Linked DNA regions of Pararhizobium sp. A13. The protein of the gene in region 2 interacts with the protein of the main gene of each other region in a pairwise test. Links are inferred from orthologs where the notes say so. Each region holds a gene or a part of one and is shown on either strand. Other genes may lie near its edges. The genes, in order: cysE and cysK.

Region 1 (14,771 bases), 1.5 Mb from region 2 along the record:
TTTCGTCGAGCAGCAGCACCGAATGCGGGTGCTGGTCGATGCTGTCGGTCAAAAGGCCACCCTGGTCGAAGCCGACATAGCCGGGAGGCGCTCCAAGCAGGCGCGAGACCGTATGGCGCTCCATGTATTCCGACATGTCGAAGCGGATCAGTTCGACGCCGAGCGAGACTGCGAGCTGCTTGGCGACTTCCGTCTTGCCGACGCCGGTCGGACCGGAGAAGACATAGGAGCCGATCGGCTTGTTCGGTTCACGAAGGCCGGCGCGCGCCAGTTTGATCGCCGACGCCAAAGCTTCGATCGCCAGGTCCTGACCGTAAACGACCGAGCGCAGTTCCTTTTCCAGATTGGCGAGAACGGTCTCGTCATCCTTGGAAACGGTCTTCGGCGGAATACGGGCCATCGTCGCGATCGTCGCTTCGATCTCCTTCTCGGTGATCAGCTTGCGCCGCTTGTTCTGCGGCAGCAACATCTGGGCGGCACCAGTCTCGTCGATCACGTCGATCGCCTTGTCCGGCAGCTTGCGGTCGTTGATGTAGCGGGCCGAAAGCTCGACGGCAGACTTGATCGCCTCGTTCGAGTATTTCAGCTTGTGATAATCCTCGAAGTAGGGCTTCAGGCCCTTCATGATTTCGATGGTATCGTTGATCGTCGGCTCGTTGACGTCGATCTTCTGGAAACGGCGAACAAGTGCCCGGTCCTTCTCGAAGAACTGGCGATATTCCTTGTAGGTGGTCGAGCCGATGCAGCGGATCGCCCCGGAGGACAGAGCCGGCTTCAACAGGTTGGACGCATCCATGGCGCCGCCCGAGGTCGCCCCGGCGCCGATCACCGTGTGAATCTCGTCGATGAACAGGACAGCGCCCGGATAGTCTTCCAGTTCCTTGACGACCTGCTTCAGGCGCTCTTCGAAGTCGCCGCGATAGCGCGTGCCAGCCAAGAGCGTGCCCATGTCGAGCGAGAAGATCGTCGCGTCCTGCAACGCTTCCGGCACCTTCTTCTCGACGATGCGCTTGGCGAGCCCTTCGGCGATCGCCGTCTTGCCGACGCCGGGATCGCCGACGTAGAGCGGGTTGTTCTTCGAACGGCGGCACAAGATCTGGATCGTGCGATTGACCTCCGAGTGGCGACCGATCAGCGGGTCGATCTTGCCGCCCTTGGCCTTCTCATTGAGGTTGATACAATAGGCGGTCAGCGCATCCTGCTGCTTCTTAGGGCCGCCCTCGTCCTGCTCGCGCGAAGGTTTCTGTTCGGATTCCGACTCGTCGGCGCCGCGCGGGGTACGTGTCTCTGACGAGCCGGGCCGCTTGCCGATGCCGTGCGAGATGAAATTGACCGCGTCGTAGCGGGTCATTTCCTGCTCCTGCAGGAAATAGGCAGCATGGCTCTCGCGTTCGGCGAAGATGGCAACGAGCACGTTGGCCCCCGTCACCTCCTCGCGACCCGACGATTGAACGTGAATGACTGCCCGCTGGATAACGCGCTGAAAGCCCGCCGTCGGTTTGGAGTCCTCGTCGTAACCCGTGACCAGGTTGCCGAGTTCATTGTCGACATAGTCGGACACGGTCTTGCGAAGGCTGTCGAGATTGACGTTGCACGCGCCCATGACCGCCGACGCATCGGCATCGTCGATCAGTGCCAGCAGCAGATGCTCCAGCGTGGCATATTCGTGATGGCGCTCATTGGCCAGCGTCAGAGCCTGGTGCAGCGCCTTTTCAAGGCTGGTTGAAAATGTTGGCACGTCAGTTCCTCATTTCTTTTCCATGACGCATTGCAGCGGGTGCTGATGCTGGCGGGCGAAATCCATCACTTGCGTCACTTTGGTTTCGGCAACTTCGTAGGTGAATACACCGCATTCACCCACGCCGTGATTGTGAACGTGCAGCATGATCAGTGTTGCCGCCTCGCGATCCTTCTGGAAAAACCGCTCCAGAATATGGATCACAAATTCCATGGGCGTGTAGTCGTCGTTCAAAAGCAGTACGCGGTACAGGCTCGGCTTCTTGGTCTTCGGCTTTGTCCGAGTGATGACGGACGTGCCGCGATTGGCATTGCCCCCATCCCCGTCGCTGTCTTTTTGCATCCAGACCGGCATGGCGATCATTCTACTTCATTCCCTTGTCCGGCCGCAAATGCTTGGGAGGTATTCACAGCCTGTTCGTGACACATAATCTAGTGGTTCTTTTCCGGATTTTAAGGCTGTTCTCCTGCACTGCAATCATATTTGCGTCATGGAGCACAAGATTGACCAACTTTCTTGGACTGCCAATCGTTGAGATCCCATGCAGACAACAAAAAACCGGCCGCGGGATGCGCGGCCGGTTTTTCAGCAATAGATTTGTGACGCGGAAGCCTTACGCAGCGGCAGCGGTAGCCGACTTGACGGCAGCCGTGGCCTTGGCGACCGGTGCTTCGTACGGCTTGTAGGCGTCCTTGGCGAGATCGGCGTACATTTCGCCGATTTTCGTGGCTTCGGCGATATAGCCTTCATAAGCAGACTTGACGTAGCTGGTCTGCAGCTCGAAAGCAGCTTCGACGCTCTTGACGGTGCTGATCTTTTCGATGTGAGCAACGCTGTCTTCAAACGCCTTCTTCGAATAGTCTGCGGCTTCGGTGGCGATCGCCTGAAAAGCCTTTGTCAACGCTGCATAGCTCTTCAAAATCGTATCCATCGTTTCTTTGCTTTTCTTGTTTGCATCTTCGAAATTGAACATCAGGCTGCTCCTCTTTTTGACGCCTTGCAACGATACCACTTTATGTGCACTGCACAATAAAGTCAATGTATACGTGCAGCGCAATAAAACACTGTCATTGCAACAGCTTGATGAAAAACAGCGAAAATGGAGCACTTTCTGCGGAAAAATAAATAAAAGAATAAACCAAAGTATGACTTTACGAAAAAACCCGGCCTGAACATTAGGGCCGGGTCAAAAAGGATGAACTCAACTGTAACGAGCGATTAGAGGTCGATGTCGAGAATGGCCATCGAAAAATTGTAGGACAGCTCGCCGTCTTCCTCATCGCGGAAGACAACGCCCAGAAACTCATCGCCGAGGTAAACTTCGGCCGACTCGTCCTTCTTCGGACGCGCCTTGATGACCATCGACTGGTTGAAAGTGCGCTTGAAATAGGCTTCGAGCTTTCTGATTTCTTCGGGCTTCAAGTCTTTTCTCCATGGCGGGTTTGATTTGCGCCGCTTCTTGCACGGGGCCTCAAGCGGTGTAAACCCCTTGTCTCCCCCGCCAGCCGACAAATCGCTGCAAATCAGATCTCGAAGGAAACGAGCAACTGGTCCATGGAGCGCGACGGCTCGGAGCAGCCTGCTTCTCCGACGACGCGCGCCGGAACACCGGCTACAGTGGTTTTCGCCGGAACCTCCTTGAGCACGACGGAGCCTGCTGCGACACGCGAGCAATTGCCGATGTGAATATTGCCGAGGATTTTGGCACCGGCGCCGATCAGCACGCCATTGCCGATCTTCGGATGTCGATCGCTGCCCTCTTTGCCAGTGCCACCAAGCGTGACGCCATGCAGGATCGAGACATTGTCACCGACCACCGCCGTCTCGCCGACCACAAGGCCCGTTGCGTGATCGAGGAAGATGCCCTTGCCGATGCGCGCCGCCGGATTGATGTCCGTTTGGAAGACCGAGGACGACCGGCTTTGCAGGTAGAGGGCGAAATCGCGGCGGCCGCGGTTCAGCAGCCAGTGCGCCAGCCGGTGGGTCTGGATTGCATGGAAGCCCTTGAAATAGAGGATTGCCTCCAGGAACCGCGTGCAGGCCGGGTCACGGTCGTAGACAGCCTGGATATCGACGCGCAGGATGGCGCCCCATTCCGGCCAGTCCTCCAGCATCTCGGCGAAGGTCTGGCGCAGAAGGTTGGCCTGGAGATCGGGGTGATCGAGGCGCTCGCAGATGCGATAGATGACGCTGTCTTCCAGGGAATGCTGGTTGATGATGGTCGAATAGAGAAATGCCGCAAGCAACGGATCCTGCTGGGCGGCGGCGCGCGCCTCCTCCTGCAGGCTGTCCCAGATCGGGTCCATGATCTTCACGGTCTCGGTCGGGCGTATGTCAGTTCTGGCGACCATCGCCGCTCTCCTTCGTAGTCCGTCGTCCGACCAGATATAGGCCAAATCGAACCGGATATAAATGGCTGCTCCGAAAATGAGCGCTAAAACGCTCCGGATGCTTCACACCTGCCCGACCCTCGCCAAAAACTCGAGCGCGGCCTTCTTGAAGACCCGGTCGCCGACGGCAAGCATGTGATCCCGGCCGGGAATATCCAGGGCCAGCGCGTGCGGTATGAGCGTCGCAAGCTCTTGCGGCGAGCCGGCGATATCGTCTTTCGTGCCCACGGCAACGAGCACCGGCACGTCGATCCGCCCCACGTCCTCGACGGAAAGAAGGTCGCGGGAGGTCGAGATGCAGGCCGCAAGTGCCTGGCGGTCGCTTTTCGTCTGGTCGGCAAAGGCGCGGAACATACGGCCGCGATCATGGGTCACCGCATCGAGGGACGGCGCAGTGAGAGCGTCGGCGATCGGATCCCATTCTCCGACCCCGGTCACCATGCCGATACCGAGACCGCCGAGTATGAGGGAGCGGACACGATGGGGATTGGCGAGCGTCAGAAAGGCGGAGATGCGGGCGCCCATGGAGTAGCCCATCACGTGCGCCTCGGCGATGCCGAGATGGTCGAGAAGCGCGATCGCATCGCCGGCCATTGCCGGTGGATGGTAGACGGTCGGATCATGGGGCTTGTCGCTGGCGCCATGGCCGCGATTGTCGAGTGCGATCACCCGATATCCGGCATCGCCGAGCGTCTTCAGCCAACCCGGAAAGACCCAGTTCACATTGGCGCTGGACGCGAAACCGTGGATCAACAGGATCGGATCGCCCGACGGGTCGCCCTCGTCGAAATAGGCAATCGTCAGCCCGTCATGGGAAAATGTCGAAAAAGGCGGGGGATTCAAATCCATGGGAACGTCCTGTTTTTCGCCGAACCTATGATAGCGGCTCGATGGGGAAAACCCCCGGCACGGCAAAAAACGCGCGGCCGCGGCATCTTTGCCGCTACACTTTTTGCGCAAAGCTTTCTATGGTGCCGCCGAATTCGACTATTCTTCCAGACGACGCAAGTGGAGCACGACATGGCCGGGCACGGTATCCCTCACTTTCAGAACGACGGCGGCCACGCAGTAATCGAGATCGGCGTGAAGGAATTCATGTGCACAGGCGCCTCCGCGCCCTTTGACCATCCTCACATCTATATCGACATGGGCGACGACAACGAGAAGGTCTGCTCCTACTGTTCGACGCTCTATCGCTACAATTCCAGGCTTCACGCGGACCAGACGGTGCCGGACGGCTGCACCTTCAATGCGAAGGCCGCCTGAGCCCACCCGGCGAAAGTTTCGTCCATGACACAATGCGAGCCTGTCGCGATCGTCGGAGCCGGCATCGCAGGTCTCACGGCAGCCTTGTGTTTTGCGCGCAAGGGCATCGCCAGCGATGTCCTCGAGCAGACTTCGGTCCTGAGCGAAACGGGCGCCGGATTGCAACTCTCCCCCAACGCCACCCGCGTTCTAGCGAAACTCGGTCTCGCCCTGCAGCTGGAACAGGTCTGGAGCGAACCGGCAGCAATCTGCCTTGTCAGCGGGTCCTCTCTTCGTCCGATCGCTTCTGTCCCGTCAGGACCCTTCGCACGGGACCGCTGGAAATCCCCCTACGGCGTCCTGCATAGGGCCGACCTTCAGAAGGTTCTGCTTGCCGCTGTCGAAGCCGAGCCATTGTGCCGCCTGCATCTCGGCGCGCGGATCGATGACGCATCACGCGATTCTCTGACAGGAGTCATAGGCAAAGAACCCGGCCTCGTTGTCGGCGCCGACGGCGTCTGGTCCAAGGTTAGGAACCGCATCCAGGGGGCTGGAAAAGCACAGTTTTCCGGAAACGTCGCCTGGCGGTTGACGCTCGATGAGGCACGTGCACCCGCCATGTTCGATGCAAGGAAAGTATCCGCGTTTCTCGCCGGAGGTGCGCACCTCGTCATCTATCCCTTGCCACGGCTACGCAGCTTCAATGTGGTTGCGATCGCCGGCGGACACGATCCGAAGGAAACGCCGGATCGCACCCTGCCCCATGGCGAGGCGCGAAAACAGCTGCTGGCCGCTTTTTCCGGCTGGCATCCCGAGATTGTCGACATGCTGCGGAATGCGACACAGCCGACGATCTGGCCGCTTTACGAGGTCAGCGAGGGTGTCTGGCATCAAGGCGAGGAAACCGTTCTGATCGGTGATGCTGCCCATGCGATGATGCCGTTTGCCGCCCAAGGCGCTGCGATGGCCATCGAAGACGCCTTCGAGCTTGCAACCTTTGTCAAAGGGGGACAGCCCCTCGCCGCTTTCGCCGATCACCGGAAGCGCCGTATAGCCCGGGTGCGTTCGCGTGGCACGTTCAATCGCTTCGCCTATCACGCCCGCGGTCCGGTCAGGCTCGGGCGTGATCTGGTTCTGTCGATACGGCGGCCGGAAAGCCTGGCCGCCGATTTCGACTGGCTCTATGGCTACGAGCCATGCGACTGAAGATCAGACGGCTTTTGCCGCTGCGAGACCAGCCTCGATATCCTTGCGGATGTCCGCCACATCCTCCAGCCCGATCTGCAGCCGAAGAACCGGGCCTTCGCTCGGCGCCGTGCAGATCTTGCGGTCGGAAAGTCCGACATGGAGAGCAAGGCTTTCGAAGCCGCCCCAGGAATAACCAAGCCCGAACAGTGACAGGGCGTCGAGGAAGGCATGCGCCTTCGGCTTGAACCGCTCCTGGCTCCCGGCCTTGAGGACGAAGGAGAAGATACCGCTGGAGCCGGTAAAATCCCGCTCCCAGAGTTCGTGACCCGGGAAACTCGGCAGCGCCGGATGCAGAACGCGCGCAACGTCCTCGCGCTCTTCGAGCCAGCGGGCGATGTTCAGCGCGCTTTCCTGATGCCTGTCGAGACGAACACCCATGGTGCGCAGGCCGCGCAGGATCTGGTAGCTGTCATCAGGAGAGGCGCAGATGCCGAGCGTGATATTGGCTTCCTTGAGCTGCTCCCAATGGGCGGCATTGGCCGATACGGTGCCAAGCAGGATATCGGAATGACCGGAAGGATATTTGGTCGACGCATGGATCGAGATATCGACGCCGTGGTCGAGCGGCTTGAAATAAAGTGGCGTCGCCCACGTGTTGTCCATGGTCACGACGCAGCCATGACGATGGGCGACGGCCGCAATCGCGCTGATATCCTGCATTTCGAACGTGTTGGAGCCCGGCGCTTCCGTGTGCACGAGCTTGGTGTTCGGCCTGATCAGGCTTTCGATGCCGGCGCCGATCATCGGATCGTAGTATTCGACGCTGACCCCAAGCCTTTTCAGCATCGTGTCGCAGAAATGCCGGGTCGGGAAATAGACCGAATCAACGATCAGCGCATGATCGCCGGGCGACAGGAAGGTCAGGAACGGAACCGTGACGGCAGCAAGCCCAGACGGAACGAGGATGGTGCCGGCCGAGCCTTCCAGTTCGTCGATCGCCTCGCATAATGCGTCCGTGGTCGGCGTCCCGCGCGTGCCATAGGTGTATTTCTGCGCCCGGGTCTCCATGGTCTTTGCGTTGGGAAACAGCACAGTTGAGGCATGCACCACGGGCGGATTTACAAAGCCATGGTAGTCCATTGGATCGTTGCCGATATGGGCAAGCCGGGTGTTTGGCCCCGCGTCAGCGAGAAAACTCTTCTTGTCGTTCATGGGAGAATCCGTCTGAGGTCTATCGTGTTGCCGCACTTGTCGGCCCGCTCTCCGGATGGGTCAAGAGACTCCAAGGCCAACGGGCTATCCAATTGACGAAAATTTCGATTCTGGCGGTTTTTTATACAAAAAACTGCTTTCAACAGCTAAAAACTGCCCAAACACTCGGCTTTCTCAACGATTCTATGCGTGTAACCCAGAAAAACGGCAACGTGTCTTGACCCTGCGCGGTTTTGGGAATGAGATAGAGAACTCGCGCCAGGAGGGTGGCGGGGGCCGTGCTTTGCGCTCGACCGCGAGCAGCGGGTGTGGACAAGAACAAAGACAACAGAAAAAGGTTCTAAAAATGGCAAAAAGAATTCTGACAGCGCTTGTCGGCGCTGCCGTCATGGGGATTGGCGCCCAGGCCGCGTCTGCGTCGACGCTTGGCGACGTCAAGGCAAAGGGCTTCCTGCAGTGCGGCGTCAACAGCGGGCTTGCAGGCTTCGCGGCGCCGGACGCGCAGGGCAACTGGGCTGGCTTCGACGTCGACTATTGCAAGGCGATCGCCGCTGCCATTTTTGGCGACGTCACGAAGGTGAAATACACGCCGACCTCCGCCAAGGACCGTTTCCCCGCGCTTCAGTCGGGCGAAGTCGATGTGCTTGCCCGCAACACGACCTGGACCATCAACCGCGATACCGCGCTCGGCTTCAACTTCCGCCCCGTCAACTACTATGACGGCCAGGGCTTCATGGTCCGCAAGAGCCTCAACGTGAAATCGGCGCTCGAACTTTCCGGCGCCGCTGTCTGCGTCCAGACGGGCACGACGACCGAGCTAAACCTCGCCGACTACTTCAAGACCAACAACCTGCAGTACAATCCGGTCGTCTTCGAGAAACTCGATGAGGTGAACGCCGCCTATGACGCGGGCCGCTGCGACGTCTACACGACAGACCAGTCCGGTCTCTACGCGACCCGCCTGATCCTTTCGGCGCCGGACGATCACATCGTTCTGCCCGAGATCATCTCGAAGGAGCCGCTCGGCCCCGCTGTTCGTCAGGGCGACGACCAGTGGTTCGACATTGTCAGCTGGGTGCACTACGCCCTGATCAACGCTGAAGATTTCGGCATCACCCAGGCCAATGTTGAGGAAATGAAGAAGTCCCAGAACCCGGACATCCAGCGCTTCCTCGGCGTTGAAGCCGATACCAAGATCGGTACCGATCTCGGCCTCGAAAACGACTGGGCCGTGAAGGTCATCAAGGGCGTGGGCAACTACGGCGAGGTCTTTGAGCGCAACATCGGTGGCGGCAGCCCGCTGAAGATCCAGCGCGGCTTGAACGCCCTGTGGAGCAAGGGCGGCATCCAGTACGCACCGCCGGTCCGCTAAGACGGTTTGACGACTTGAGAAAGCGGCTCCGGCCGCCTTCTCTTCCCAATAATAAGAATCGCTCGCAACAGGGCGAATAGGGGATAAAGAGGCTCTGAATGACAGTGGACGTCACGATTCCGCCCGGCAAAAACCGGCAAACAAGCTCATTTCTGAACGACCCCAAAGTTCGGGGCTACCTTTACCAGGCAATCACGATTCTTGTCCTGGCAATCGCCGTCATTTGGATCACTCAAAACACCATTGAGAATCTAAAGCGCGCCAATATCGCCTCCGGTTACGGTTTTCTGGGCGGACGCGCGGGCTTCGACGTCGGCCAGTCGCTGATCGCCTACACTAGCGATTCGACCTATGGACGTGCGCTGGTCGTCGGATTCTTCAATACGTTGCTTGTCGCCGTAACCGGCATCTTCACGGCGACGATCATCGGTTTTCTGGTCGGCATCGGCCGATTGTCGAAGAACTGGCTGATCGCGAAGCTGTCGATGGTCTATGTAGAGGTTTTCCGCAACATTCCGCCGCTACTCGTCATCTTCTTCTGGTATTCCGGCGTTCTCGCCGTCTTGCCGCAGCCGCGTGAATCGCTGGCGCTGCCGCTCAACATGTATGTCAACAATCGCGGTCTTGCCTTTCCCCGCCCCGTTTTCGACAGCAGTGCGCAGTATACCTTCTACGCTCTGGTCATAGCGGTCATAGCGAGCATTGTCTTTGCGCGATATGCAAACAAAAAGCAGATGGAGACAGGCAAGCGCCCGCCGGTCCTTTGGTTTGTGCTCGGCACGGTGATCGGCCTACCGCTTCTGACCTTCCTGGTCACCGGCATGCCGATCTCGTTCGACGTTCCGATCGCCGGAAAATTCAACCTGACGGGCGGATCGGTCGTCGGGCCGGAATTCCTGTCGCTGTTCCTAGCCCTGTCATTCTACACCGCGGCCTTCATCGCGGAAATCGTTCGCGCCGGTATCCGCGGCGTCAGTCATGGCCAGTCTGAGGCGGCGCATGCGCTCGGCATTCGGCCAGGCCTGACCACTCGCCTGGTCGTCGTGCCGCAGGCGATGCGGATCATCATTCCACCGCTGACCAGCCAATATCTCAACCTGACGAAAAACTCGTCGCTGGCCATTGCGGTCGGTTACGCCGATCTCGTCGCCATCGGCGGCACGATCCTCAACCAGACGGGTCAGTCGGTCGAGGTCGTCAGCATCTGGCTCGTCGTCTATCTCACGCTCAGCCTTTCGACATCGCTGTTCATGAACTGGTTCAACGCCAAGATGGCACTGGTGGAGAGATAAGCCGATGAGCGCGCAACAAGCCAACTTCGTCCGGAGCGAGCTGATCGCACCCACGACTCCACCGTTGCTTGAAAAAGGCTGGATTGCCTGGTTCCGCAAAAACCTGTTCGCCACGCCGAAGGACACGGTGTTGACGATCGTTGCCCTCCTGCTTCTGGCTTGGTTCCTGCCGCCGGTAATCCGCTGGCTGTTCATCGACGCCGCCTGGACGGGCGGAGGCCGCGGCGTCTGCGCCACGGTCTCCCAGGGCGGTTCGCAGCCGGAAGGCTGGAGCGGCGCCTGCTGGGCGTTCGTCGGAGCGAAGTTCGACCAGTTCATTTATGGCCGCTATCCGGTCGATGAGCGCTGGCGACCGATGCTGGTCGGCATCCTCTTCGTGCTACTGCTCGTGCCGATGCTGATTCCGAAGATTCCCTACAAGGGAATCAACGCAGTCCTGCTTTTCGGCGTCCTGCCCGTGGTTTCCTACTTCCTGCTGATCGGCGGGGTTTTCGGGCTGGAATATGTCGAGACGGCGCTCTGGGGCGGCCTGATGGTGACCCTCATCCTATCCTTCGTCGGCATCGTCGTTTCTCTTCCATTCGGAATTATCCTGGCGCTTGGACGACGGTCGAAAATGCCGGTCATCCGAATGATTTGCACCATCTTCATCGAAATCGTTCGCGGCATTCCGCTGATCACCGTGCTTTTCATGGCAAGCGTCATGCTGCCTCTGTTCATGCCGCCGGGAATGACCGTCGACAAGTTTTTGCGTGCCCTGATCGGGGTGTCGTTCTTTGCTTCCGCCTATATGGCCGAAGTGGTGCGCGGTGGTCTCCAGGCTATCCCGAAAGGCCAGTTCGAAGGAGCCGATTCACTCGGTCTCGGTTATTGGCAGAAAATGCGTCTCATCATCCTGCCACAGGCACTGAAACTGGTTATCCCAGGGATCGTCAACACCTTCATCGGCATGTTCAAGGATACGTCGCTTGTCTCCATCATCTCGATGTTCGACCTGCTCGGGATCGTTCGTCAGAACTTCTCGGACGCAAACTGGGCTTCGCCTGTGACGCCGCTGACCGGCCTGATCTTCGCCGGTTTTACTTTCTGGCTTTTCTGCTTCGGCATGTCACGCTATTCAGGGTTCATGGAAAGAAGGCTCGACAAGGGCCACAAAAGATAACAATTGAGGGGAAAACGTCATGGCAAATGAAGCTCTGGCATCAAAACTGACAGTCTCGTCCACGGACGTCGCCATTGAAATCGTCGGCATGAACAAGTGGTACGGGGACTTCCACGTTCTGCGCGACATCAACCTGAAGGTCATGCGCGGCGAGCGCATCGTCATTGCAGGCCCGTCGGGCTCCGGTAAATCGACGATGATCCGTTGCATCAACCGGCTGGAAGAGCACCAGAAGGGCAAGATCGTCGTCGATGGAATCGAGCTCACCAACGACCTGAAGAAGATCGACGAAGTGCGCCGCGAAGTCGGCATGGTGTTCCAGCACTTCAACCTCTTCCCGCATCTGACGATCCTGGAAAATTGCACGCTGGCGCCGATCTGGGTGCGCAAGATGCCGAAGAAGCAGGCGGAAGAAGTCGCCATGCACTTCCTGAAGCGCGTCAAGATCCCGGAGCAGGCCAACAAATATCCGGGCCAGCTCTCCGGTGGTCAGCAGCAGCGCGTGGCGATCGCCCGCTCGCTGTGCATGAATCCGCGCGTCATGTTGTTCGATGAGCCGACCTCGGCGCTCGACCCGGAAATGATCAAGGAAGTGCTCGACACCATGGTCGGTCTCGCCGAAGAAGGCATGACCATGCTGTGCGTCACCCACGAAATGGGTTTCGCCCGCCAGGTCGCCAATCGCGTGATCTTCATGGACCAGGGCCAGATCGTCGAACAGAATTCGCCGGCCGAGTTCTTCGACAATCCGCAGCACGAGCGTACCAAGCTGTTCCTCAGCCAGATCCTGCACTAGATCTGTCGCACTCCAACAGCGCCATAGCAGAAAGCCCGCGACGACCGTCGCGGGCTTTCTGGCTTCTGAGGGCATTCGGCCCTATTCTATCGTGTATTTCAGCGTTCCCAGCGACCATCGCAAACCGCGATTTTCGGCATCCCCCGTCCATGTCTTCTGCAGCTTGGCGACGATCTCGCTCAGCCTTTTTCGCGCGTCGAGTTCGGTATTCAGTCCCTGCGCCGCTGGCGCGACATCCCTCAAATCGAGATCGTCGCTGACGACAATGGCTACCAGCATATTCTCGCCGCTGCCATCCGCCTCGAAATCGAAGCCGTAATAGTCGTCCGGGATGGTCAGTGTCGAGCCCGCCGAAAGCGGCGTTATTTTCTGCGCCATCTCATTCGGGAAAATCTGCGTCGCGACACCCTCGCCGTTCACGTCGAGCAACACCAGACGGCCGTCATACTTGCTGGTGATGGAAATCTTGAAGGGCTGGCCCTTTTTCAGCGCGGGACCGGTATCAAGTGTCACCGTCACATCGCCCGTATCCGCCTTGCCGACAATGTCGCCTATGGCTGCCACGGGATTTGCATCGACGTAAGCGGATGTTGTCCCTGCATCGACCTTCGCCTGCTGGTAAACCGGTTCCGGTTTGCCCTGTTGCTGGTCTGTTGTCGTTGCGGTTTGTTCCGTCTTGTAGGGTTCCGGCTTGGCAACACTCGTGCCGAGCGCATCGGGCACGCTCTCCAACTGTGGATCGAGGTTGTCGCAGTTTTCCTGGGCCGAACAATATTCCTTGGACTTTGTCGTCACATACTGGAAGAGCTCGGCATTGCTGACCAGACCGTTGGCGTTTCCATCCGATTCCGAAGGTTTGTAGCCGGCTACGTAAGCCGACGTAAAGACGCCGTGACGGTCTTCGATCGGCAACCGCACATCGTCCCAGGCAACCTGGTAGGGGGCGGCCGCGCTCCAGGCGGTGACGCCGCCGGCCGTCAGTTCCGCCGGCTTGTCGACGACACCCAGATCGATCCGCAGGCCGCGTGTCACCTTGTTCTTCAATGGGTTAGCGGAAGGACGCGGCAGGTAGCGCGCGCCGCTCATGCCCGAAAGCTGCTCGGCCGACAGGGAGCGGGAGATGGTGCCGGAATGGCAAGCGTCAATCACCAGCGTAACCGCCCTGCCCTTCATCTTTTCCAGCAGCGCCTCGAGATCGTCGTCGAGGATGACATTCGTCCAGTCCACTTCGCCGGCCTTGATGTCGTAGGTGGACAGCGCCTCGTCCATCCCGTCCTCTTCATCCTTGGTGGCGTCCTTCACCTGCAGGCCATGCCCGGAAAAGTAGAAAAAAATCCGGTCGCCGGGTGCTGTTGCGGCAATCAGCCAATCATTGACCGAGGACAGGATCGCCTCGCGGCTGGCCTTGTCGTCGGTCAACACGCGGATGGCTTCCGGCTTGAAGGAGAGCGTGCCGGTCAACAGCGCCTCGATCGCCTTCACGTCGTTCTTCGGCCCATGCAGGAACATATCCTCCGGCAGGTTTTCGTAGGTACCGATGCCGACCAGCAGCGCCCGATCCTCCGCCTTTGCCGCCGGCGACTGCGCCAATAGCAATGATGCACCGAGCAATCCTGCGACAGTTCGTAGCGCGGCCATCAGAGTTTTTCCCGGGTATAGAGCGGCTGGATCGCGACGCTCGTATCGGTACCATCAATCCGCGTCGTGAGCAGTTGCAGCAGCGTCGAGGCATCGACATTCTTGCTCGCCAGCGCAGCGCCAATGGCGTCGATCGGCTCATTGGTTGAAAGGACGATGAGGTGATCGGCGCCGAAAGGTTCGACGACCTGCAAGTCGGACAGCTTGAACTCGTGGCTTTCAGTCCCCTCCGCCTGCACGTCCAGCAATTGCACTTCGCCGGTATTGGCGAGGTTGAAGACGATCATGTTCTTGTATCCGGAGGCGGGTGCGTCGAACGCCAACCGGTCACCGGCCGCGTAAATATCCTTTTGCGGCGTCAACGATACCGTGCCGGGGTTCTGGCTCGCCATCGCTTTCAGAAAATCGAGCAGAATGAACTTGTTGACGACGACCTGGACATTGCCTTCGTTGATGTTCTCACCGGCCACGTCCCCATTCGGCGTATAGAAGACGCCACTCGCCGCATCCCAGCGGTAGGGCACGCCGCTGCCGCCGGTATTTTCCGGGACCATCTGCGAGCCGCTTACCGTCAGCGCCAGCTTACCGTCCCAGCCCGTTTCTCTCACAGGCTTATGAGTTTTCGTTTTCTGAGCACTTGGATCGGCAGCTGCTGCTACGCTGCGGGTAAGCGGCATGACCACCTCGTCCTCAGAGCGCGGCACCTGTGGCGTGAAGTTCGGGATCTGCAAGGCCTCG
Region 2 (14,732 bases):
CGTCACGATGCGCGGCGAGATCAAGCAGCTGCAGAAGCGCCTTGGGACGACCTCGCTCTACGTGACCCACGACCAGCTCGAAGCGATGACGCTGGCCGACCGTCTGGTGGTGCTGAACGGCGGCCAGATCGAACAGATCGGCCGCCCACTCGATGTCTATCACACACCGGCCTCGACCTTCGTCGCGAGCTTCATCGGTTCTCCCGCGATGAACCTTCTGCGCGGCACGCGCGAGGGCACGCGGCTTCACTTCGGCTCGCAGGTGCTGGAAAGCGACCGCCTGTCCGCCCTGCCGACCGAACTCACCGTCGGCATGCGCGCCGAAGACCTGCGTGTCGCCCGGACGGGCGAACAGTCACTGACCATGAAGGTCGATTACATCGAGGAACTGGGCGCCCAGCGGCTGGTCCACGGCACCGTGGACGGCAAGAAACTGACGGCGGCGCTATCGCCTGAAATCGAGATCGCAGACGCCATCGCCGTGACGATCGCCCCGTCACGCCTGCATTTCTTCGACGCCACGACCGGCAAGCGGCTGGCGCAGTCGCGTGACGGTCTCGGCGGCAAACGCGAAGTTTCGGAGACGCTGGAGGCGGCTGTCGGGTAGCCGGCGTGGATACATTTCCGGGATGAATTTCGTCTAAGAAGCTGTTTCCTCCCAGCATCGCCAGTTTGAAGCCGCCGAAAATCAGGCGACTTCGGTGCAGACGAATTCGCTGAACTGGCTGAGGGGATGGGATGTCGCGTACGCGCGTCGAATGAGGTCGATTGACTCGTCAGGCGCGCATCCACATAGCGAGATTGGCGTCCAGCGCCTTGTCGAACGGCAGGTTGCCCTTAGTCACCTCTTCGGCGACAGCCTGCGAGATGACGACGATGCTGTCATCGTATACCGTTTTCGTCCGGCTCCAGCCGCGGTGTTCGAGTTGGCCTGAACGTCGAACCCTTTCGGCGTGGGGTGGAAATAACCCAGCTCCGGCTTTCGATCAACAGCACGAAGAAGTTCGGCAAAGCCATAGGCTTTCCCCCTTGTCATGTCACATCAACGGGTATATACCCGCAAAAATGTCGAACGCCACCTGTCACTGCATTCTGTTGCGCAAGGCAACTCGCAAGGTCTCGTCCTATTACGACGAGGCGCTGGCACCGCTTGGCGTCAATATCGGCCAGTTCAGCCTGCTCAGAAACATCAGAAGACTGGAGCCGGTCTCGTTGACCGAGCTTGCCCGTCGCGTCGAGCTCGATCGTTCGACCGTCGGCCGCAATGCCAAGGTGCTGGAGCGCATGGAGCTGGTCGCAATCGGCCACGGCGAGGACCAACGCGAAGCGGTTCTCACAGTCACGCCAAAAGGGCATGAAATTCTCGATAAGGGCGCTCCGCTGTGGGATGGTGTCCAGGATGATATCGAGGCCCGGCTTGGACAGGAAAAGACGGAACAATTGCGGGAGCTGCTGGCAGCTCTCTGATTTTTATCGAGAAACGGATATCTACCCGCTAATGCGGGCATATACCCCTAATATCGCGCCACCTGCGCGGCAATCGAAGGAGACGGGCAGATGATCTCGACAAATGTCGCCGACTGGATGGCGAAAAAGGAAATCCATTATGGGTGGGTTGTGGCCGCCACCACCTTCCTCACCATGCTGGCAACCGCAGGCGCCATGGGTTCGGCCGGCGTCATGATCCAGCCACTCCACCAGGAATTCGGCTGGGATATCGCCGACATCTCCTCGGCCATGGCGGTTCGCCTCGTGCTTTTCGGCCTGCTCGGCCCGTTCGCTGCAGCCTTTATGAACCATTTCGGCATCCGCCAGGTGGTTTCGACCGCGTTGGCCCTGATCATGGGCGGCATCGTCGTATCTCTTTTCATGACCGAGGTCTGGCAGCTGCTTTTGCTTTGGGGCGTGGTGATCGGCGTCGGCACGGGCATGACGGCGCTGGTGCTGGGTGCCACCGTCGCCGCTCGCTGGTTCTCCAAGCGCCGCGGCTTGGTTGTCGGCCTGATGACGGCAAGCAATGCCACCGGCCAACTTGTCTTCCTTCCCATTCTGGCAGCGCTCACCGAGGCCTATGGCTGGCGCACCGCGCTGGCCCTGGCTGTCGCGGTCATTGCGACTGCCATGGTACTCGTCCTGCTTCTGATGCGCGATCATCCCGCCGACGTAGGCCTTCCGGCCTATGGCGATACGGCGATTACCAAGCCACCGAAGCAGGATCACAATCTACTCGCCACCCTGGTCTCGCCGCTCGTGACCCTGACAAGCGTCGCCGGCAATCCCGTCTTCTGGGTGCTGTTCGGCACCTTCTTTGTCTGCGGCTTGTCGACGAACGGCCTGATCCAGACCCACTGGATCTCGATCTGCGGTGATTTCGGCATGGCTGCCGTCACCGCCGCCAGTACGCTCGCCGTCATCGGCATCTTCGATTTCTTCGGCACGATCCTCGCCGGCTGGCTCTCGGACCGGTATGACAGCCGCGTACTGCTCTTCTGGTTCTACGGGCTGCGCGGCCTGTCGCTGATCTATCTCTCGCTTTCAGGTTTCAGCTTTGTGGAGCTGTCCGTCTTTGCAATCTTTTACGGCCTGGACTGGGTGGCAACCGTGCCGCCGACAGTGAAGCTCGCTGCGGAAAATTTCGGTCGCGAAAAGGCCGGCATCGTTTTCGGCTGGGTCTTTGCCGGCCACCAGCTGGGCGCGGCGACCGCCGCCTTCGGCGCCGGTTATTTCAAGAGCGACTTCGATACCTATATGCCGGCCCTGCAGATCGCAGGGCTCATGTGCATCCTCGCAGCCCTCGCTGTCATGCTGCTGAAAAAGCCGGGCTCCGCAACACTCACGCCCCAGGCTGCATGAGGCAGGCCCAAGGTGCGCATCGGGACGGCGTTCGCGCCGTTCCTTTCCAAGACCGACGCATTGCAGAATGCCTCATATTTTCTTGAAAACCTGTCGCATTTGGCGCTGAAATCTCCCCAAATTCCTTCCCCGTCCATCCCCGCCTTTTGCGCCCGTGCCATACTCCTCTCGTCCCGCCATCGGATACACCGGATAGCGTTGCCGGCGAGGCGGGGCCGGTGCCTTCGGTCGGTGTTTGAAACGCAGGCGCGGCCGCGGGGGCCTGCAGAAAATGGTTTCCCTCTCGTCTGAAACAGGACGGGGCGTGCCTGTGAGGCACACATGAGGAGCGCGACTGGTGTGTCGAAAGACAGGCCTTTCGTGGCGCGGCAGCGAGAGCTGCGAGCACCACCCTGTACCGGAAAACGGTGCCGCCATCCCCGCAGAGAAACCGCAGTTGCAGGTAAAAACCACCGCGACGGGACACATCGCGTGTCACTTTTATCTACTCAATCAGGCACACGATGTGTCCCGGCCGAGTTCATGCCTGCCCGAAACGAGCGGGGCGCCAAGCCACGGGCGTAACGCGCCGCGTGAAGGCCTCATTGTATCTAAATGCAAGCCTCCACAGAAATCTGTAGGTTTCCGCAGAGCCGATTTGATATAGACAGGCCTCTCTCAACGACGCCCACGATCAACAGGAAATGACTCAATGGCAAGAATCGTCAATGTCGCGATCCAGATGGATCATGTCTCGGGCATCAACATCGCGGGTGACAGTACCTTCGCCATGAGCCTCGAAGCGCAGGCGCGCGGCTACAAGCTGTTCCACTATACGCCGAACCAGCTGTCGCTGCGGGACGGCAGGATCATTGCCACCGTCCAGCCGATGAGCCTGCGCGACGTCAAGGGCGACCACTATTCGCTGGGCGACGCCGAGCGCATCGACCTGTCGACCATGGACGTTGTGCTTTTGCGCCAGGACCCGCCCTTCGACATGGCCTATATCACCTCGACGCATCTGCTCGAGCGCATCCATCCGAAGACGCTCGTCGTCAACGACCCGGCCTGGGTGCGCAACTCGCCGGAAAAGATCTTCGTCACCGAATTTCCCGACCTGATGCCGAAGACGCTGATCACCCGCGACCCCACCGAGATCGCCAGCTTCCGCGCCGAGATGGGCGACATCATCCTGAAACCGCTCTACGGCAATGGCGGCGCCGGCGTGTTTCATTCGACCCGCGACGACCGCAACCTCTCGTCGCTGCTTGAAATGTTCGGCCAGATGTTCCGCGAACCGTTCATCGCGCAGGAATACCTGCCGGCGGTGCGCAAGGGCGACAAGCGCATCATCCTTGTCGACGGCGAGCCGGTCGGCGCGATCAACCGCGTTCCGGCCGAACACGACGCCCGCTCAAACATGCATGCCGGCGGCAAGCCGGAGGCGACCGAGCTGACCACGCGGGAAAAGGAAATCTGCACCCGCATCGGGCCTGCGCTGCGCGAACGCGGTTTCCTGCTCGTCGGCATCGACGTGATCGGCGACGTCATGACCGAGATCAATGTCACATCACCGACGGGCATCCGCGAAGTGAAGAAATTTGGCGGCGCCGATATCGCCGCGCTTCTCTGGGACGCGATCGAACGCAAGCGCGCCTGACACAACAGATCCAACCGAGGCGTCACCCGCCTCGGTTGCGCATGGCTACAACCCGATTTAATCCCATGGATGTTCACGGTTGTTCCGCTTCCTCGAAAAATACAACCTGTTTCAACCTTGGCGATTATCGTCGTCGAGCATGTTCGATAACTGTTCTTATTTTATTCCGTTATTCGTGCAAGATTTTCCACTACAGCCGGTGAAGGTTGTGGTGGCAGGGATGGAGCCCGCCTCGCGGCAAGAGGGGCAATCATGGTCGCGCGTGTCAGTACGGTAGCATTTCAGGGCATAGAGGGCATGCCGGTCGACGTCCAGGTGATGGTCGCGCCGCGCCAGTGCCGCCAACATGCCCGATCTCGCCGATATCAAGGGCCAGGAAAGCGCCAAGCGGGCGCTGGAGGTGGCCGCGGCCGGAAACCACAATCTCCTAACGTTGTGCTACATTAATTGACGTCGAACTTCCGACGGCTGTTGGCGCATTTGGGACCTCGGTGAACTTCTCTTCATGGCCCCATAGCGGCCGCTCGTGGCCCACTGATACGGCGGCCACCCGTCGTCTAGTTGTCGGCCGAATGCCTCCTGGGGTGTTCCAACGACAAATGGGGCAATTCATCTTTAGGTTTTATTAGATACTTGCGTTTTCGCGATACAAGCGCACCATCTACCCTCACGATTGGTGTTGAGGGAGAAAATGCCATGAACCTAACAAAACGCGATTTCACGAAAGGCATGATTCTGGCTGCAGGGTTTGCTGGGTTTGGTACCGCGACGGTTCAAGCTGCGGACTTCGTTGACGTTGAAGCCCGTGCCATCGCCAAGGAGGCCTATATTTACGGCTTCCCGATGGTGGACAGCTACCGCATCCAGCACGCTTATTTCGTCGACACCAAAAACCCCGAATACAAGGGGCCATGGAATCAGATCGTCAATACCCCGCGTGTGTACACGCCAGCCGACACGGCGATCCAGACGCCCAACTCGGATACGCCCTACTCGTGGCTCGGCTTGGACCTGCGCACCGAACCGATGGTGCTCACCGTGCCACCGATTGAGAAGGACCGTTATTTCAGCGTTCAAATGATCGATGCGTACACTTTCAACTTCGACTATCTAGGCAGCCGCGCGACGGGCAATGATGGCGGCAGCTTCCTCATCGCAGGACCAGGCTGGAAAGGCGAGACACCAAAGGGCGTGAAGAAAGTGATCCGCTCGGAGACCGATTTCATATGGGCCGCCTACCGGACGCAGCTTTTCAATCCGGACGATCTCGACAACGTCAAGAAAATCCAGGCGGGTTACAAGGCAGAGCCGCTGTCGGCGTTTCTCGGCCAACCCGCGCCAGTCGCCGCGCCCGCTGTTGATTTCATCAAGACGCTGACGCCCGCAGAAGAAAAGACGTCGCCCGAGTTTTTCAACATTTTGAACTTCATCCTGCAATACTGTCCCACCGATCCGTCAGAAACCGAACTGATGGCGCGTTTTGCCAAGATCGGAGTCGGCGCGGGCAAGACCTTCGACGCGAGTAAGCTTTCGCCTGAAATGAAAACCGCCATCGAGCAGGGAATGGCCGACGCCTGGGCCGAACTCGCGAATTTGGAGAAACAAAAAATCGACACGGGGGAAGTGACCTCCGGCGACGTTTTCGGCACGCGCGAGTATCTGAAGAACAACTACCTCTACCGCATGGCTGGAGCTGTGCTCGGCATCGGGGGCAATTCGAAGCAGGAGGCGATGTATCCGGTCTACGCCGTCGACGCCGACGGACAGAAGCTGACCGGTGCCAACCGCTACACCATCCGCTTCGCGCCTGGGCAACTGCCACCCGTCAACGCCTTTTGGTCACTGACTATGTACGAGCTGCCGCAGAGCCTCCTCGTCGCCAATCCGATCAACCGCTACCTGCTCAACTCGCCGATGCTCCCGCAGTTCGTGAAGGACGCCGACGGCGGCCTGACGTTCTACGTCCAGAGCGAGTCGCCGGGCAAGGACAAGGAGGCGAACTGGTTGCCTGCGCCCAAAGGTCCGTTCATCGCTTTCATGCGCCTCTATTGGCCAAAGGAAGCGGCGCTCGACGGCACATGGAAGCATCCGCCGATGACCAAAGCAGCGTGAGGGACGGGAACGCCAGGCGCTGCCGGAAATTAACTTTTAGCGCGAAGCGGAAGTTATTTCCGTGGCAGCTCCTGGCGCAAGGAGGACCACAGGTCAGCGTATCACGCTGATGGTCGGCCCACCCGGCTCCGGCAAGTCGATGCTCGCCGCCCGCCTGCCCTCGATCCTGCCGCCGCTCTCTCCCGCCGAACTGCTCGAAGTGTCGATGATCCATTCGATCGCCGGGCAACTGCCGGGCGGCAAGCTGTCGGACCGGCGGCCCTTCCCCACGCCACACCATTCGGCGACGATGGCCGCGATGATCGGCGGCGGCCCGCGCCAAGCCGGGCGAGGCTTCGCTCGCCCAGGTGCTCGATGCGCTGCGCCAGCCGCTCGAAACATCTGAATGCATCATCGCCCGCGCCAATCACCGCGTCACCTATCCGGCCGCCATCCAGCTGGTCGCCGCCATGACCCCATGCCGCTGCGGCATGGCGGGCGAACCGGGGCATACCTGCGCCCTCGGCCCCGCTGCGTCTCCGACTATCAGGGGCGCATTTCCGGCCCGTTGATGGATCGGATCGATATCCGCATCGATGTCCCCTCCGTCACCGCCGCCGACCTCATCCGCCCGGCGCCGGCCGAGCCGAGTGCCATCGTCGCAAGACGCGTCGCCCGCGCCCGCGAAATCCAGGCGGATCGCTTCATCGCTTTCGGCATGCCGGAAATCCTCTCGAACGCGCGCTGCTCGACATCCATGATCGAGAAGATGGCCGAGCCGGATGCCGGCGGCCTGCAGCGGCTGCGCGACGCCGCGGAAAAGATGAAATTTTCGGCGCGCGGCTACCACCGCGTCCTGAAAGTTGCCCGCACGCTCGCCGACCTTCACGAAAAGCTGACGGTTGGGCGCGTCCACCTGGCCGAGGCGATTTCCTACCGCATTGCCGGGGAACGGTTGACGGCCGCGGCATGAGGCAGAACCACCCTCATGCGGACATGAGAGTGGCTTGGACGCAGAGGATCGCGATGATCAGCCGACGAGATGCTCGAACAGCACCGTCGACAGGTAGCGTTCGGCGAAGGATGGAATGATGACGACGATGTTCTTGCCTTCGTTTTCCGGGCGCTGGCCGACCCTGATCGCAGCCGCCAGTGCAGCACCAGAGGAGATGCCGACCGGCACGCCTTCGAGCTTCGCCACCTGCCGCGCCGTTTCCACGGCCTGAGCGCTGTTGACCGTGATGATCTCGTCGTAGATTTTCGTATCGAGGATGGCAGGTGCGAAGCCCGCGCCGATGCCCTGGATCTTGTGCGGGCCGGGAGCGCCACCGGAAAGGACGGGTGATTCCTCCGGCTCGACGGCGATAACCTTGATCGACGGTTTACGGCCCTTGAGCACCTGGCCGGCGCCGGTGATCGTACCGCCGGTGCCGATGCCGGAAACGAGGATGTCGATGCTGCCGTCGGTGTCGTTCCAGATTTCCTCGGCCGTCGTCTTGCGGTGGATTTCCGGGTTCGCCGGGTTTTCGAACTGCTGCGGAATGATCGCGTCAGGCAAGGTCGACGCCAGTTCTTCCGCCTTGGCGATGGCGCCCTTCATGCCCTTCGGGCCTTCCGTCAGCACCAGTTCGGCGCCGAGCAGCGCCAGCATCTTGCGGCGTTCGACCGACATGGTTTCCGGCATGGTGAGGATCAGCTTGTATCCCTTGGCGGCAGCGGCGAAGGCGAGCGCGATGCCGGTATTGCCGGACGTCGGCTCGACCAGCGTCGTCTTGCCGGGCGTGATCTTGCCCTGTGCTTCCAGCGATTCAATCATAGCAACGCCGATACGATCCTTGACCGAGGCGATCGGATTGAAGAACTCCAGCTTCGCCAGAAGATTGGCCTTCACCCCGTTTTCCTTCGCCAGCTTGTCGAGGCGAACGATCGGCGTATCGCCGATGGTCTCGGTGATCGAGGAATAGATGCGGCCGCGGCCGGGCTTGCGCTGCTCTGACATGGTGTTCTCCCTTTTGCCAAGTTGTGAGGGACAATAGGATCAAACCAACCCGCTTGCCAGAGGGCTATTCTCCAACCGCTTGATCCTCATTGGAAAAAACTGTTGCGTAACCGCCGGTTGCCGAATGATTATTTCAGGCAGCTCGCGTGGCGATGTAGGCGGCGGTGGTGCCGAGAATACCGGCAGCGATCCGGTTCAGCGATTTGAGTGCACGGGGTTGTTTCAGAAGCAGCCGGGCGCGGGAGGCCAGCAGGATATACGGGATCAGAACCGCCATCAGGACGATGGAGGTCGAGCCGACAAGAATGGCATATTCGTTGAGGCCGATCGCATGCACATCGATCAGCGTCGGCACCAGCGCTACATAGAACAACATGGTCTTCGGGTTGCCGAGCGTGACCAGCAGTCCGGAGAGGAAGGACAGGCCCATGCTTGCGCTTTTCTTCGCCTGGATATCCTGCGGCAGCAGCCCGGTCGTCCAGAGCTGGTAGGCGATATAGACGAGATAGAGTGCGCCGAGGATCTTGATGACCATGAAAGCGGTGGTGAAAGTCTGTGCCACGAAGGCAAGACCAAGGATGACGGCCGTCAGATAGACCAGGTCGCCGAGCACGAGACCGAGCCCCATGAAGAATGTTTCGTGAAATCCTGAACCAAGCGCCCGCGCGACGATCGCCGTCATGCCCGGCCCGGGGATCGCGGCCGCGATGAAGAGGGCAGTGCAGTAGGCGAAAAGGGTGGCGAGGCTCATAATCGGCTCCGGACATTTGCGAGCGCGAACATTTAGCTGTTTTTCTTGAGCCGGGCAATCTGGCTGCATTGATCGAAGCGGCTGTTCCGGCTAATGCATTGCTCCGGCACAAACCTTCGCCTTGCACCGCCCGGAACTGGAGAGGCCGTTCATGCCTGGAACCGCAAGCTTGGCCGCGTTCGCCCTTGTCGCACTTGGCATGGTGCTGACGCCCGGGCCGAACATGATCTATCTGATCTCCCGCTCGCTCTGTCAGGGGCCGGTGGCGGGATTGGTCTCGCTCACCGGCGTCGGCCTCGGCTTCCTGGTCTATATGCTGTCGGCCGCCTTCGGCATCACCGCGCTGCTCTTGGCGGTACCCTATGCCTATGATGCGCTGCGGTTTGCCGGAGCGCTCTACCTCCTCTATCTCGCCTGGCAGGCCCTGCGTCCCGGCGGGCGTTCGGCTTTCGAAGTTCGCAACCTGCCGGCAGACAGCCCGCGCCGCCTGTTTTTCATGGGCTTTGCCACGAGCCTGTTGAACCCGAAGATCGCCGTTCTCTATCTGTCGCTGCTGCCACAGTTCATTGATCCGGCCCTGGGCCGGGTCTTTTCCCAGTCCGTCGTTCTCGGCACGATCCAGATTTTCACCAGCCTCTCCGTCAATGCGCTGATCGTGTTGACGGCAGGCTCCATCGCCACGTTTTTCGCCGGCCGCCCGGCGTGGCTTTCCATGCAGCGCTGGCTGATGGGCGGTGTGCTCGGCGCTCTTGCCCTTCGCATGGCGATGGAAAGCCGCCGCTGAAACGGTTTTTCCTTCCTCCCAACCAAGACTTGAGCATGCCATGACAACAGCACTACTTATCATCGACGTTCAGAACGCCATCCTCGAGGGCGAAGGCACACCGGAGCGCCAGCCTGCCATAGACGCGGCCCTCAACGAGACCATCGGCCGGCTGCAGTCGATCCAGGCGCGCGCCCGAGCCGCCCATGTCCCGGTTATTCTCGTGCAGCATGACGGCGGCCCGGGAGACCCGCTCGCACGCTCGTCCAAGGGCTGGGGCCTGCGCCATGAAATTGCGCCGGTGCTCGGCGAGACTGTCATTCACAAGACAAGCTGCGACAGCTTCTTCCAGACCGATCTTGAGGAACAGCTGGCAAAGCGGTCCATAACCCATCTCGTCATCGGCGGCTGTCAAACACAGTTCTGCGTCGATACCACTGCGCGCCGCGCCGTGTCGCTCGGGTATGACGTAACGCTGCTTTCCGACGGCCATTCGACCGGCGACATGGGCGAGCTGACCTTTTCGCAGATCATCGCCCATCACAATGCCGTGCTCCGCGGGTTCAACGCCGGCGGACATGCCATAGAGCTACGCCGATCGGACGAGATCACCTTCTGAGGGTTACTCAAGGACCGGTCGCATGAAGCTGCGTTCGTAACTCAGGATGCAGCGGCTTTTCTCGGCAAGCGCAAAGGCTGCCTGGCATTCGGCATCCTTTGCCATGCGCTCGCGATAATCCTCGTAAGCCGCAAGGCTCGGAAAGCTGAAGAGGGCGAGCGCGATATTGTTCGCCCCTTCATGCGGCAGGAAATAGCCATGATGCGTGCCGCCCAATCGGTTGACCAGCGGGATCCAGAGTTTTGCGTATTCCTCGAACTCGGCGAGCTTGTAAGGGTCGATAATGTAGCGAAGATAGCAGGTGATCATGCGGGTCTCCCATGGATGTCTCAGCCCGCCTGATGCCGCACCCGGCGGGGTAATGTCCAGCCGAATGTCATGCCGGCAGCCGCAATCAGGATCGCCGCGGAGCCGAGAAGCTGCCCCGGCTGCAGCTGATGACCGAAGGCGATGCGATCGACGGCAAGGGCGGCAACCGGATAGATGAAGGACAGCGCGCCGGTGACGTGCGTCGGCAGCTTCTGGATGGCGCCATACAGCAGCACATACATCAGTCCCGTATGGACCGCGCCCATGGCAACCAGCAACGCCCATTGATAGGCCTCCGTCGGCAGGCCGGAGGTGCCGGCGAAAGGTGCCAGCATCAGAAGGCCGGTGACGACCTGGATCAGCGCGATCAGATGCGGCGGCGTTCCCTTCAACCTTTTCGCCACGAGCGCGGCCAGCGCGTAGAAGAATGCAGCGCCCAGCGCCATGGCGATCCCCGTCAGATAATCGCCCCCGGTGAAATCACCCGCGGGCTTGGCCTCGACGATCGCGACCATGCCGGCAAACGCAACGGCGAGCCAGGCGAGCTTCGCCGCGGTGATCTTCTCCTTGAAAAAAAGCCCGCCGATGGCGAGCAGCATGAAGGGCTGGGTGTTGTAGACCATGGTGGCAATCGAGATCGAGGAGCGCGAATAGGCGCCGAACAGAAGCAGCCAGTTGACGACAATGGCGACGCCTCCCAGCACGGCAAGGCCAAACAGCCGCCATGTGAGGATCCCGCTGCGGAAATGTCCGAGCGAGGCACAAATGGCCAGAAGCGTCAGCGCCCCGAACAGGCAGCGCCACAACACCACATCGATCACCGGTTGGCCGGACATCAGCACGAACCAGCCGATCGTGCCGGAAATCAGCATGGCGGCGGTCATTTCGATGCTGCCGGTTTTGACATCCTTTTCCATCACTTCCACTCCCTTGAACACGACGGAAGGATAGTCGGCAGAAAGGCCTTTTTATATGGATTTTGAAAGGACGATCCGGTATTGTCCCTAATCATGAAAGGAAAATTGCCAATTATTCCTAACGGAGGCTTCCTTGCTCGATGACATCGACCGGCGTCTGCTGGACATCCTGTGTACCAATGCCCGCATATCCCTGAAGGATTTGGCCCAGGAGGCTGGTCTATCCTCGCCCAGCACGGCGGACCGACTGCGGCGGCTGGAGGATCGCGGCGTGATCACCGGCTTCACTGTCGGCGTCAATCCGGCAGCCCTCGGCTATGCCCTGCAGGCGGTGGTGCGCGTGCGGCCGATGCCGGGCATGCTGCATATCGTCGAGAAGCTGATCCAGGACACGCCGGAATTCGTCGAGTGCGACAAGGTGACGGGCGACGACTGTTTTATCGCCAAGCTGCTGGTGCGCGACATGGAACAACTCGACACCATCCTCGACAAGGTCGCCGAACGCGCCCAGACCAATACCTCGATCGTCAAGTCAACGCCGGTGAAACGCCGGCTACCGCCGCTCAACGGTGGAAAATGAGTGTCAAAACTCGGCCATCGGCGAAAGCATAACGGGCCTGGCCAGACGGTCCGCAGCCGCTCCCCGAACCATCAAACTGGTCTGTGAGGCAAACGGCTCCGGCTTCCCTTGCCAATCCAGCCTGTCAGGCGGAAAGCAGACTTCGATGCGATCCGGGCGCAGATCAAGTGCAGCAAGGATGACGGAGAGTGGCGAGAGGGTCCGGCCGACAATGTCGAGAAGCTGAAAGCAATTCGCTTCGCGGGATTTCCATGCAACGACAACCTCGGGCTGATCCAGGTAGCTCAGCCGGATGCCGGGGTCGAAGTAGCTGTTGAGCAGAAACATCTCCGTCTGCGCCGCGACCGCGAAGATCGGGGAAACCGGCGTCCTTTCGCGCAACAGCCGCTTTACCACAGCCACGTCGCCGGGATTGTCAAGCGAGAGCGTGCGCGACGAGCCCTCGGGTCTCGCAGCCACCGGTGGCGGCCCCGAGAACTGGCGCTGCGGCACGTTTTTGAACCCATAGGGCTCATACAGTGCCGGCTTGTCGGTCAGGAGAAGACCGAGTTCAAAACCCCGTGCGTCGCACCAGTTGAACGCCCGCCGCATCAGATCGCGGTAGAGTCCCCGGCCTCGCCATTCAGGCCGGACCGCACCGGACTGGAAGCCTGCCGCCGTGACAAGCCGGCCGTCGATCATGATCGGCATGGAAAAGGCGCTGAAATTGGCGACGCCGATGCCGTTCTCATCAAAATACGCGAACGGCATGCTCGTCGGATCGGGTCCGCCGAACCGATCCTGAATGCTGACATCGATGCGGAACGTATCGTGCAGCAGCGCCACCAGCGCGGCCCAGGCGGCGGGATCTCCGAAATAATCCTGCCGGAACGTCAGGCCATAGGCAGCGGACGCGACAGGCATTTAGACGCCCGTCGAGCCAAAGCCCCCGGCACCCCGCGCGGTTTCGCTGGCATTCGGCGCCTCGCGGACGGAAACCTGCGTCACAGGGGCAATCACCATCTGGGCAATGCGCATGCCGCGCTCGATGACGAAATCCTCGTCGCCGAGATTGACGAGCAGCACCTTCACCTCGCCGCGATAATCGCTGTCGATCGTGCCGGGGGTATTGAGGCAGGTGATGCCGTGCTTGAAGGCAAGGCCGGAGCGTGGGCGGATTTGCGCCTCGTATCCGGCCGGGATTTCGAAGATGAAGCCGGTCGGCACGAGTGCCCGCTTGCCGGGTGCGAGCGTCATCGGCTGATCGGCAGCGACAGCGGCACGAAGGTCCATGCCGGCAGCACCGGCCGTCTCATAGGCGGGCAGATCGATGCCTGTTGCGTTTGGCAGGCGGACGAGGCTGAGGGTCGGGCGGGTCTGGGAATGAAGAGTCATGCCTCTCATTAGCAATTCCAGCTCCGGCACGGTCAATGCGAATTGCAAGTTATCCACGGAGTCGCTACATACGCGGCAATTCACAGGATTCACATCATGGCCGAAAGTCTCGCCGAGGCGGTTTCCCGCCGCCGCACCTTTGCTATTATCGCGCACCCGGACGCGGGCAAGACCACGCTCACCGAAAAGCTGCTGCTATTCGGCGGTGCGATCCAGCTTGCCGGCGAGGTCAAGGCGAAGAAGGACCGCATCCAGACGCGATCCGACTGGATGAAGATCGAGCGCGAGCGCGGCATCTCGGTCGTCACCTCGGTGATGACCTTCGAATATGGCGGCAATGTCTTCAACATTCTCGACACACCCGGCCACGAGGACTTCGCCGACGACACGTATCGCACGCTGACGGCCGTGGATGCCGCCGTCATGGTCATCGACGCCGCAAAGGGCATCGAGCCGCGGACGCTCAAACTGTTCGAAGTCTGCCGCATGCGCGACATCCCGATCATCACCTTCATCAACAAGATGGACCGCGAAAGCCGCGACCCGTTCGAGATTCTGGATGAGGTCGAGGAAAAGCTGGCGCTCGACTGCGCCCCCGTGACCTGGCCGATCGGCCGTTCGAAGACCTTCTGCGGCTCCTACCATCTCGCCGACAACACCGTGCGCGGCTCCGACACGCAGGAAATCCTCACCAAGGTCAACGGGCCGGAAATGGCCGCCCATCGGCTGCCGGAAAACGAGCGCGATGCCTTCATCGACGAGTTGTCGCTGGCGATCGAGGCCTGCAAGCCGTTCGACAAGAAGGCGTTCCTCGAAGGCCATCTGACGCCGGTCTTC

The links.
Region 1: the proteins of cysK (region 2) and cysE interact in binary tests that used the Escherichia coli proteins (3 or more experiments, as listed by UniProt). The link is inferred for Pararhizobium sp. A13 from one-to-one orthologs.

The regions. Positions count from the first base shown.
Region 1 is NZ_CP149510.1:2,910,888-2,925,658, reverse strand. Bases 2,176-5,014 are described here. They hold cysE (serine O-acetyltransferase), read right to left. Parts: upstream 4,090-5,014; coding sequence 3,262-4,089; downstream 2,176-3,261. Other genes in these bases: WI754_RS14430 (alpha/beta hydrolase), read right to left, coding at 4,192-4,977; WI754_RS14440 (DUF3126 family protein), read right to left, coding at 2,957-3,160; WI754_RS14445 (phasin family protein), read right to left, coding at 2,352-2,711. In the rest of the region: ATP-dependent Clp protease ATP-binding subunit ClpA, read right to left, coding at 1-1,738; ATP-dependent Clp protease adapter ClpS, read right to left, coding at 1,748-2,101; WI754_RS14425 (zinc-finger domain-containing protein), read left to right, coding at 5,149-5,394; WI754_RS14420 (FAD-dependent monooxygenase), read left to right, coding at 5,419-6,579; WI754_RS14415 (cystathionine beta-lyase), read right to left, coding at 6,583-7,773; WI754_RS14410 (amino acid ABC transporter substrate-binding protein), read left to right, coding at 8,120-9,145; WI754_RS14405 (amino acid ABC transporter permease), read left to right, coding at 9,244-10,437; WI754_RS14400 (amino acid ABC transporter permease), read left to right, coding at 10,442-11,599; WI754_RS14395 (amino acid ABC transporter ATP-binding protein), read left to right, coding at 11,619-12,395; WI754_RS14390 (caspase family protein), read right to left, coding at 12,477-14,033; WI754_RS14385 (caspase family protein), read right to left, coding at 14,033-14,771.
Region 2 is NZ_CP149510.1:1,390,326-1,405,057, reverse strand. The notes cover bases 6,599-9,398. They hold cysK (cysteine synthase A), read right to left. Parts: upstream 8,583-9,398; coding sequence 7,614-8,582; downstream 6,599-7,613. Other genes in these bases: WI754_RS06720 (LysE family translocator), read right to left, coding at 8,716-9,333; WI754_RS06735 (DUF1254 domain-containing protein), read left to right, coding at 6,599-6,604. In the rest of the region: WI754_RS06760 (sn-glycerol-3-phosphate import ATP-binding protein UgpC), read left to right, coding at 1-607; WI754_RS06755 (MarR family transcriptional regulator), read left to right, coding at 1,066-1,467; WI754_RS06750 (MFS transporter), read left to right, coding at 1,558-2,853; gshB (glutathione synthase), read left to right, coding at 3,545-4,492; more of WI754_RS06735, read left to right, coding at 5,189-6,598; WI754_RS06715 (LysE family translocator), read left to right, coding at 9,485-10,117; WI754_RS06710 (cysteine hydrolase family protein), read left to right, coding at 10,158-10,715; WI754_RS06705 (NIPSNAP family protein), read right to left, coding at 10,719-11,024; WI754_RS06700 (DMT family transporter), read right to left, coding at 11,045-11,941; WI754_RS06695 (Lrp/AsnC family transcriptional regulator), read left to right, coding at 12,075-12,521; WI754_RS06690 (GNAT family N-acetyltransferase), read right to left, coding at 12,525-13,424; dut (dUTP diphosphatase), read right to left, coding at 13,425-13,895; WI754_RS06680 (peptide chain release factor 3), read left to right, coding at 13,992-14,732.